3 regions of the Rhizobium sp. BE258 genome follow, and region 3 is predicted to be linked to each of the others. Evidence: predicted binding sites of a transcription regulator. Region 3 holds the regulator's gene; each other region holds the start of a gene.
The links. The regulator LexA, encoded in region 3, represses DNA repair genes until DNA is damaged. The targets are predictions, from matches to a motif close to TGTTCNNNNTGTGTTCNG.
Positions count from the first base shown of each region.

Region 1: the regulator LexA is predicted to act here: its motif matches at 1,436-1,453, upstream of recA (recombinase RecA).
Region 2: the regulator LexA is predicted to act here: its motif matches at 1,455-1,472, upstream of J2X43_RS08740 (DNA recombination protein RmuC).

Region 1 is NZ_JAVDWL010000009.1:176,024-179,302, forward strand. Features, by position in the region: gene alaS (alanine--tRNA ligase) at 1-63, opposite strand, end outside; gene recA (recombinase RecA) at 224-1,309, opposite strand; gene J2X43_RS27350 (carbohydrate kinase family protein) at 1,551-2,495, shown strand; gene J2X43_RS27355 (pseudouridine-5'-phosphate glycosidase) at 2,526-3,279, shown strand, end outside.
Region 2 is NZ_JAVDWL010000002.1:703,967-707,245, forward strand. Features, by position in the region: gene J2X43_RS08735 (globin-coupled sensor protein) at 1-1,299, opposite strand, end outside; gene J2X43_RS08740 (DNA recombination protein RmuC) at 1,505-2,731, shown strand; gene J2X43_RS08745 (ribokinase) at 2,777-3,279, shown strand, end outside.
Region 3 is NZ_JAVDWL010000008.1:188,856-192,134, reverse strand. Features, by position in the region: gene kdsA (3-deoxy-8-phosphooctulonate synthase) at 1-394, opposite strand, end outside; gene J2X43_RS25765 (VOC family protein) at 391-1,269, opposite strand; gene lexA (transcriptional repressor LexA) at 1,473-2,186, shown strand; gene J2X43_RS25755 (ComEC/Rec2 family competence protein) at 2,167-3,279, opposite strand, start outside.

The DNA of each region.
Region 1 (3,279 bases), on a different contig from region 3:
TTCGTGGCCGTTGGTCTTGAAATAGTCGAGGAAGGTCGACCGGATATCATTCACACCGCTCATGCTATGCCCTTCAATGCTGCCCACGGCAGGTCAAATCTTAAATCCAGTGGCTTTTATCGTCCGCATTAACCACTGTCCAGCAGGCAAACCCGCCTGCAAAACGAAACGGCCGCATTCCTTGCGAAATGCGGCCGTTTCGAACTCATAACTGCGCTGATGATTAGGGTTCGCCGTCACCATCGCCGTCATTGGCATCGGGACCGCCGTTCTGAAGTTTCTCTGCAAGCAGGCCGGCATTCTGGCGGATCGAAGTCTCGATCTCACGCATCGTATCCGGATTGTCGCGCAGGAAAATCTTGGCGTTCTCACGCCCCTGCCCGAGCCGCTGGCTGTTATAGGAGAACCAGGCACCTGACTTCTCGACGATGCCTGCCTTGACGCCGAGATCGACCAGTTCGCCGGTCTTAGATACGCCTTCGCCATACATGATGTCGAATTCAACCTGCTTGAAGGGAGGCGCCATCTTGTTCTTGACGACCTTGACGCGCGTCTGGTTGCCGATCACCTCTTCACGCTCCTTGACCGCGCCTATACGGCGGATGTCGAGGCGAACCGAGGCGTAGAATTTCAACGCGTTGCCGCCCGTCGTGGTTTCAGGTGAGCCGAACATCACGCCGATCTTCATGCGGATCTGGTTGATGAAGATGACCATGGTCTTCGACTTCGAGATCGATGCGGTCAGCTTGCGCAATGCCTGGCTCATCAGACGCGCCTGGAGACCCGGCAGGCTGTCGCCCATCTCGCCTTCGATTTCAGCGCGCGGCGTCAGTGCAGCGACCGAGTCGACGACGAGAACATCGACGGCACCGGAACGAACCAGCGTATCGGTGATTTCAAGCGCCTGCTCCCCGGTATCCGGCTGCGAGATGAGGAGATTGTGCAGATCGACGCCGAGCTTGCGGGCATAGACCGGATCGAGCGCATGTTCCGCATCGACGAAGGCGCAGATGCCACCCTTCTTCTGGGCTTCCGCAATGGTCTGCAGCGCCAATGTCGTCTTGCCGGAGCTTTCCGGTCCGTAAATCTCGATGATGCGGCCCTTGGGAAGACCGCCAATGCCGAGTGCGATATCCAGTCCGAGAGAGCCCGTCGAAACAGTCTCGATCTCGACCACGCTCTCATTCGAGCCGAGCTTCATGATAGAGCCCTTGCCGAACGACCGCTCGATCTGAGAGAGTGCCGCTTCAAGTGCCTTGCTTTTGTCCACCGATTTGTCCTCTACAAGCCGCAATGTATTCTGTGACATTCGATCCACCTTTAGGTTATTGAAGCCGCTCTAGCAATGTCGCCGCCGATGCCGATTTTGTACGTGATTTGTTCTCATTGTGCAAGTGGCGTTCAAATGATTGAAACGAAAAGGTAAATCAGTACGTGTTCTACATTTGTTTTATTGATGCGGCGCAAGGGCTTAGAAGCGTGACACGGCCTGACGGCGAGCTGCAGCAGATGGCTCGATTCGGCGAAATCGCCCCCTCTGGAGCTCGCGCATGAAGCGCAAGATTCTCGTGCTCGGCGGCGCCCATATCGACCGGCGCGGACGCATATCCGGCGACACCGCGCTGGGATCCAGCAATCCGGGCTCCTGGTTCGAGGAAGCCGGCGGCGGCGGCTTCAATGCGGCGCGCAATCTTGCCCGCCTCGGCTTCGACGTGACGATGATTTCACCGCGCGGCGGTGATCCGACCGGCGAGATGGTGACGGAGGCTGCCTGTGCCGCCGGTGTCAACGACCGCCCGTTCGTCTTCCTCGATCGCAAGACGCCGAGCTACACCGCGATCATCGAGCGCGACGGCAATCTCGTCATCGCGCTCGCCGATATGGACCTCTACCGCTATTTCTCGCCCCGCCGCCTCGCCATCCGCGCAGTGCGCGAGGCCTTTGCCGACAACGATCTGATCCTCTTCGACGCCAACCTGCCGGAAGACACGATTGCGGCCATCGTCACCCGGGCAAACAGCCTCGGCAAACCGGTGGCGGCGATTGCCATTTCGCCGGCCAAGGTGGTCAAGCTGAAGGCCTGCGCCGAAGGCATCGACTTCCTGTTCCTCAACGAGGCGGAAGCCACGGCACTCGCCGGAGGACGCCCCGACGATGCCGCAGGCTGGGTGTCGCTGCTCGGTGACACGGGATTGAAGGGCGGCGTCGTCACCCGCGGACAGCGCGAACTGATCGCCTTTGCCGGCAAGCAGTCAATCGCGCTGCAGCCGCCGGCCGTCGATAGCGTGGCCGACGTCACGGGCGCCGGGGATTCGCTTGCCGCCGGAGTACTATCTGCATTCATGCACGGTTTGCCGCTGGAGGAAGCCGTGCGCCACGGCGCTGCGGCAGCAGCCGTCACCGTCCAATCGCCGCTTGCCGTCAGCGAAAAACTGACGCCGGAGCTCCTCCGCGACACGCTGGCCCTTGTTCCGGCCGCCAGAATTCTGCATTGAAGCGCGCTTATCGATGAACTGGAAACGACAATGACGAAACCGATCTCCCCTCTGCTGCCGATCTCCTATTCGAAGGAAGTTGCCGCCGCCAAGCAGCGCGGTGCACCGCTGGTCGCGCTGGAATCGACCATCATTACTCATGGCATGCCCTACCCTGGCAATATCGAGATGGCCCGCAGCGTCGAGGCGATCATTCGCGAACAGGGCGCCATTCCGGCGACCATCGCGGTCATGCACGGTGTCCTGCATATCGGCCTCGAGCCTGAAGAGCTTGAAAGGCTCGCCAAGGAAAAGGACGTCATGAAGGTGTCGCGCGCCGACCTCGCCTTCTCGATCGCCGAGCGCCGCACCGGCGCCACGACCGTGGCTGCGACAATGATTGCGGCGGCGCGTGCCGGCATCAAGGTCTTCGCCACCGGTGGCATCGGCGGCGTGCATCGCGGCGCCGAAGAGAGCTTCGACATTTCGGCCGACCTGCAGGAGCTCGCCCGCACCGGCGTCATCGTCGTCTGCGCCGGCGCCAAGGCGATCCTCGACATTCCGAAAACACTGGAAGTGCTGGAAACCTCCGGCGTTCCCGTCGTCACCTATGAGAACGAAGAATTCCCGGCCTTCTGGTCGCGCAAGTCGGGCCTCAAGAGCCCTCTGACGCTGAACAGCCCGGCGGCGATCGCCAATTTCCAGACGACGCGCGAACAGCTCGGCATCGACGGCGGCTTGCTGATCGCCAATCCGGTTCCGGAAGCCGACGAGATTCCGCGCGAGGAGATGGAAATCTATATCG
Region 2 (3,279 bases), on a different contig from region 3:
CTGGTCGCGAGCGGCGGCGGCGATTTCAGCGACCACGTGATTGATCATGTCGATGCGGCTGATCATGTCGCCCAGTGCTTCGCCGGTGCTGCTGACGATGCCGACGCCCTGGTCCACCTGTGCAGAGCTCTGCGAGATCAGGTTCTTGATCTCCTTTGCCGCTTCTGCAGTGCGCTGGGCAAGCTGGCGGACTTCCTGGGCGACGACCGCGAAGCCCTTGCCTGCCTCGCCTGCGCGTGCAGCTTCGACACCGGCATTCAGCGCCAGAAGATTGGTCTGGAAGGCGATCTCGTCGATGACGCCGATAATCTTGGCGATTTCATCCGACGACTTCTCGATGCCGGCCATGGCGGAAACGGCGCTGTTCACAAGCTCGCCGGAATTCTTCGCACGCTGCTGTGTTTCGCGCACCGCATCCGAGGCCTTCTCGGCATTGGCGGCGGTCAGCCCGACGCTGACGGACAGCTGCTGGAGCGCCGCCGAGCTCTCTTCGACGCCGGCCGCCTGCTGTGCGGTGCGAAGCGCCAGATCGTCGGCAGCCTTGGAGATCGTGTCCGTGCCGCGCAGGATTTCAGCCGAGCTGCTGCGAACCGAGCCGAATGACGTGCGCAGCGCAGCGACGGCGCGATTGTAGTCGTCGGCCATATGCTTGAAATTGCCCGGAAGGTCGGCAGGCAGCTTGGCATCGAGGTCTCCGGCGGAGAGCGCTTCCAAGCCGCGGCGCAGATGGTCGAGCGCCATGGTCTGGTCGGCCTCCGCCTTGGCGCGGTCCTCCTCCAGCTTGCGGCGCTTTTCTTCCAATGCCTCGAGATAGACGGAGATCGAATAGTCCATATCCAGCATCCCGGCCTTGATGACGGCGGAAAGCTTCTCGGCCAGTACCTTGCCCTGCTGGCGGCCGAACATCGACGGCCACTGCTTGTCCATGATGCCCTTAACGAGCTCGGACATGACGATCGCGTAGCCACCGATATACCACCGCGGCTCCAGGCCGATGCGGGCGTGAGTGCGGCCGACTGCGGTGACGCCCTTCACGTAGGTTTCGTCGAAATTGCCACCAGCCAGATTGGCCCAATGGTTCTCCTGCGCCTTCTTGGCGTGGCCCATATGGGATTTGTCGGAGAAGAAGCTGGCAACGGCCGGGGTCTTGGCGATCTTCTGATAGAATTTGTCAAGCGCACCGCCGACCAGCGAGCTGATGACAGGCCGGATATCGCTCATCGTCTTGCGGGCAGCATCGTCGAGCTCGATGAAGTCGAGGCGCTGCTTGAGGTCGGATTGCGATTGCTGGCTGCTCATGATGTTCTCTGTCTGCGCGATGCGCGGTAAGGATATGTTTCGCCAGAGACATTTCTAAAATATGGTTGAGCAATCGTTAAGCATGGCCACGATTTGTCGTCCCTCTCCCAAAGTGGACTGCGGCCTTTTGATCATACCAAAGCTACCTGTGGATTCGTTCACGTTTTGATCTGGTCAATGATTTGAAGTTTGCTATGGTGGCCGGATGAACAATTCTGCCGACTCGCTCACTATCTCGCTTGCCGCCGTCAATCCGGCCATTCTCGCCATCACAGGCGGCGCCATCGCCGCCATGGTCGTCGTCCTCGTGTTCTTGCTGTTCAGAAGCAGCAACTTGCGGCGCGAGCAGAATGAGGAAGCCGCGATCCGATCGGCGGAAGCCGATATGCGCATGTCGGAGCTTCTGAAAATCCAGGCGGAGATGCAGGGCCGCATTTCGACCATGGCGGAAGTGTTCGGCACGCGGCAGGCAGAGCTCAATCAGGCGATCAACCAGCGTCTTGATGGCATGTCGCAGAGGGTCAGCCACACGATCACCGAACAGACGAAATCGACCCACGAAAACCTGCAGAAGCTGCAGGAGCGGCTTGCTGTCATCGACGTCGCCCAGAACAACATCCAGATGCTTGCCAAGGACGTCGTCGGCCTGCAGGCGATCCTTTCCAACAAGCAGACGCGCGGCGCCTTCGGCCAATCGCGGATGGAGACGATCGTCGCCGACGGACTGCCGATGGGCGCCTACGCCTTCCAGCAGACGCTTTCCAACGGCTCCCGGCCGGACTGCACCGTGAAGATGCCGAATGGCGCACCGCCGCTCGTCATCGACGCCAAGTTTCCGCTCGAAGCCTGGAACGCCATCCGCGACGCCGGCGGCCCAGATGCCACCAAGATCGCCTCCCAGCAGTTCCGGCGCGATATGGAAGTGCATATTCGCGATATCTCGGAAAAGTATCTGATCCAGGGCGAAACCCAGGACACTGCCTTCATGTTCGTGCCCTCGGAATCAATCTTTGCCGAGGTTCACGAGAATTTCGAGCCGATCATCCAGAAGGCGCATCGCGCCCGGATTGTCATCGTGTCTCCTTCCCTGCTGATGCTGTCGATCCAGGTGATCCAGGCGGTTCTCAAGGATCAGCGTATGCGCGCACAGGCGCACGTCATTCAGGGTGAAGTCGCAAACCTCATGGACGATCTCGGCCGCCTGGACGAGCGCGTGCGCAAGCTGCAGGGGCATTTCGCCATGGCGCAGAAGGATGTCGACATGATCGTCACCTCCGCCGACAAGCTGACCAAGCGTGGCTCGAAGATCGAGGCTCTCGAATTCGAAGCGACGGGCGATACCGGCAAACCGGAGCGCGAAGACCAGCCAGCTGCGAAATCGGTCGAGAGCCGGACAGGCCTTCTCAAGCTCAGGGTGGTTGACGAGGAGTGAGCCCTTCGGGCAGTGTCGCGCCAATTAAAGGACGGGACATCTACCATGATCACTGTGTTCGGCTCCATCAACATGGACCTCATCGCCACCACCGCGCGCCTGCCGAAGCCGGGTGAAACCGTGGCTGGGACTGGCTTTGCGACTGCCGCCGGCGGCAAGGGTGCCAACCAGGCGCTTGCTGCGCGCCGTGCAGGCAGCACGGTCAATATGGCTGGCGCAGTCGGCAAGGATGAATTCGCCGCCCCCGCCATCGCGCTTCTCAGTGAAGCCGGTACAGGACTTTCCAAGGTCAATCATGTGGACGGCCCAACCGGCACCGCCCTGATCCTCGTGGGCGGCGACGGCGAAAACATGATCGCGGTCGTTCCCGGCGCCAATGGCACCGTCAGCCCCGATGACGCAGAGGCCGCGGTTGCGGCAATGCAACCCAAAGACATTCTCATGCTGCAGCTCGAGGTTCCCCCGGCCGCCGTCGAGAAGGCTCTTGATGCGGCCCGCAAGAAGGGCATCCGCAGCGTACTCAATCTCGCACCGCTGATTGCCGACGC
Region 3 (3,279 bases):
CGAGAAGGTCGGTCTGGCGGCTGAGGAAGGCCGGGATCTGCAGGATGTCGGCGACGGTTGCCACCTGCTCGCACTGCTCTTCCGTGTGGATATCGGTCAGAACAGGAAAGCCGAATTCCTTTTTCAGATCGGAGAAGACTTCGAGCGCCTTTTCAAGACCGATGCCGCGCTCGGCGGAAAGCGATGTCCGGTTCGCCTTGTCGAAAGACGACTTATAGACGAGGCCGATACCGAGCGACTTGCAGAGTTCGCTCAAAACACCGGCGACCATGAAAGCGTGGTCGCGGCTTTCCATCTGGCAGGGACCGGCGATCAGCGACAGCTTGCCCGTATTCGAAAAGGTAACGCGGCCAGCACCCTCGCCGGCGACAACTTCTGCATTGGTATTTGTCATTGGGTCTCCTCGAAGGCGAAGATTGCGCCCTGTCCCGGCGCCGGCTTCACCAACAGACGATTGTTCATACTGACATGGGTGATCCCGTTAGCAGCCAAATGCGCCGCTGTCACGGCCAGATCACCGACCGAAAAGACGATTGCGCGCGCCCTGAGGCCGTTATCGGTGACAAGTGGCTCGGCATCGAAATAGGCCTCCATGCCCTCGTTCGAGAAGATGGAAAGTCTCCCGTTCGGCAATTCGAAGGATAGGCCGAGTGCCGCCTCCTTAGGCTCCACTCCACCGCTGGCCGTCTCCAGAAATTCGGCGAAGGCCTGCGGATCCTCAGCGCTCAGCGCGATCTCGCTGATGCCGGTGACGCCGTTTGCATGGGTTTCCAGTGCATTGCGATCGGCCGGAAAGGCGTTGATCCGCTGGCAGGCGAAGAAGAAGACATCGGGTGCCCGAAGATCGGCGGCAAAGGCGAGCTTGAAGGCGCCTGTCGCCTGCGTTCCGTCGGGCATGACGATCGGCCGCGAGAATTCGACCATATCGCCGCCGCTCAGCTGCGCGCCGTCATAGGCAGCCTTGTCCGCATCGGCACTATCGGTGCCGAAGACAACAGCCGAAAAGCCGTCATCGCCGCAGCGGAAGCGGAAGGCCTGATCGCGGGCGACAAAGCTGTTGCCCTTTGCGACAGCCGCGTCGCAGTCCGCCTGGCTCGCAATACCGAGCGGTTCGAGATAGGTCTTGTCGGCCAAGAAGACGCAGGCATTCTCCGTTCCGAACGGATGACGGCCATCGGCCGCGACGGTGAAACCGAGACGCCCGAGTCGCTCGCGGGCAACGTCGATATGGGTCACGGGCAGTACCAGATGATCGAGCGGACGCGTCATGGCGGTTCCTCCGGTGAAGCCGGCAGAGATTTGCACGCCCTGCCCGGCAAAGCGCAAGCGTGGATCACCAATCCGGCAAATAAACTTTCAAAAACGACGAAAAATCATCGGAAGTTTTACCGATATTTAGGCACTTGCGGAACACATATGGAACATATAGTGTCCGTTCTGGCTTTGTTTCACGAATCTGGGGAAAAACTTCGATGCTGACGCGCAAACAACAGGAGCTTCTCCTCTTCATTCACGAGCGCATGAAGGAGTCCGGCGTTCCGCCATCCTTCGACGAAATGAAGGATGCGCTCGATCTGGCTTCCAAGTCGGGCATCCATCGCCTGATCACGGCTCTGGAAGAACGTGGCTTCATTCGCCGCCTACCGAACAGGGCGCGCGCACTCGAGGTCATCAAGCTTCCGGAAGCCTACAGCCCGAGCATTCAGCCGCGCCGCGGCTTCTCGCCGAGCGTCATCGAAGGCAGCCTTGGCAAGCCGCAGCCCGTCGCGCCGCCGAAGCCGGCGAACGAGGACAATCACACGTCGATCTCCGTGCCGGTCATGGGCCGGATCGCAGCCGGTGTGCCGATTTCGGCGATCCAGCAGAACACCCACGACATTACAGTTCCCGCCGACATGCTCGGAAGCGGTGAGCACTATGCTCTTGAGGTCAAGGGCGACTCGATGATCGAGGCCGGCATCTTCGACGGCGACACGGTCATCATCCGCAACACCAATACCGCCAATGCCGGTGATATCGTCGTTGCTCTCGTCGATGACGAAGAGGCAACGCTGAAGCGCTTTCGCCGCAAGGGTGCATCCATTGCGCTCGAAGCTGCCAACCCGGCTTACGAAACCCGTATTTTCGGACCGGACCGCGTCAAGGTTCAGGGCAAGCTCGTTGGCCTTATCCGCCGCTATCACTGAGCGTCTCGCTTTCACCAAAAGTGCCGCTGCGCCAATCGTAGGCGCGGTGGCGGGTCCAGGGCCGCTCGAGACCCTCGAATGATGTGGTGATTTCGGCGATCCCATTGGGGAAACGAAGCTCGACAGCGCCTGTCTTTCGCAGTGTCTCCCCGGTGAAAAGCAGGGCGCCTGAGCGGCAGGTATCGAGGCGCAGGCGCACCGGTGTGACGACGATATCGGATATGTCGCAAGCTGGGCCAAGGAACGCCGCATTCTCGATCACGGTCAAGATCGAACCGTTGTCGAGCTTCGCTGTACACCAGGCCTTTTTCACGCATGAGAAGCGCTCGCCCGTCGCACTGGCCTTGATCGCGTCCATCGTTTCGTTCTGCTGTGCCTCCGTCAATTTCAGCCTTTCACCGCGCGGTGCGGTGGGAATATCCGGGAGCGCCGGGAACGCCGGTGGTAGATGCTCATCGAGCACCAGCGCGCGCCTCCATTGATCAAAGATGAAGCCCGGTGGCCGCTCGCGATTGGTGGCGAGGCCGTTGTCGCTGACGATGCCCGCCATGCTCCCGTCCTCGGCAATCACGATTTTCGGCGGCGGAGGACCTCCAAACATCGCGGCGGCTGTCGTCGATGCCATCAAGATCGCGGTGCCGAGATGCCGCATGCGGCTGCGCAGCAAAGTCAGCAGCAGGAAACCCGTCACCGCCGCGGGAAAGTACCAGGACGCCAGGCGCCCGACGCCGATATCGCCGCCCCATGAGGCAACCGTCCTGGCGATGGCGATCACCAGATCGAGCCCAAAGCCCGTCACCTGCCACGCCCATGCATCGAGACCGAAGGGCATCAGCAGCATGGCAATGAGGCCGAACGGCATGATGATGAAGGAGATGATCGGCATGGCGGCGAGATTGGCTGGCAGGCCATAGGCTGTCAGCCGGTGGAAGTGCTCGACCGAGAACAATGCAGTCGAGAAGCCGCCGATGACGGAGGTCAGCAGGATGCCGCCGAAGAACGCAGCGGCGGAAGACAGCATCCTGACGACGCGAAACTTTGCGAAGGGCCGGTCGCGCACCGGCCTCTCCTTCCAGAGCGCATAGCCGGCGAC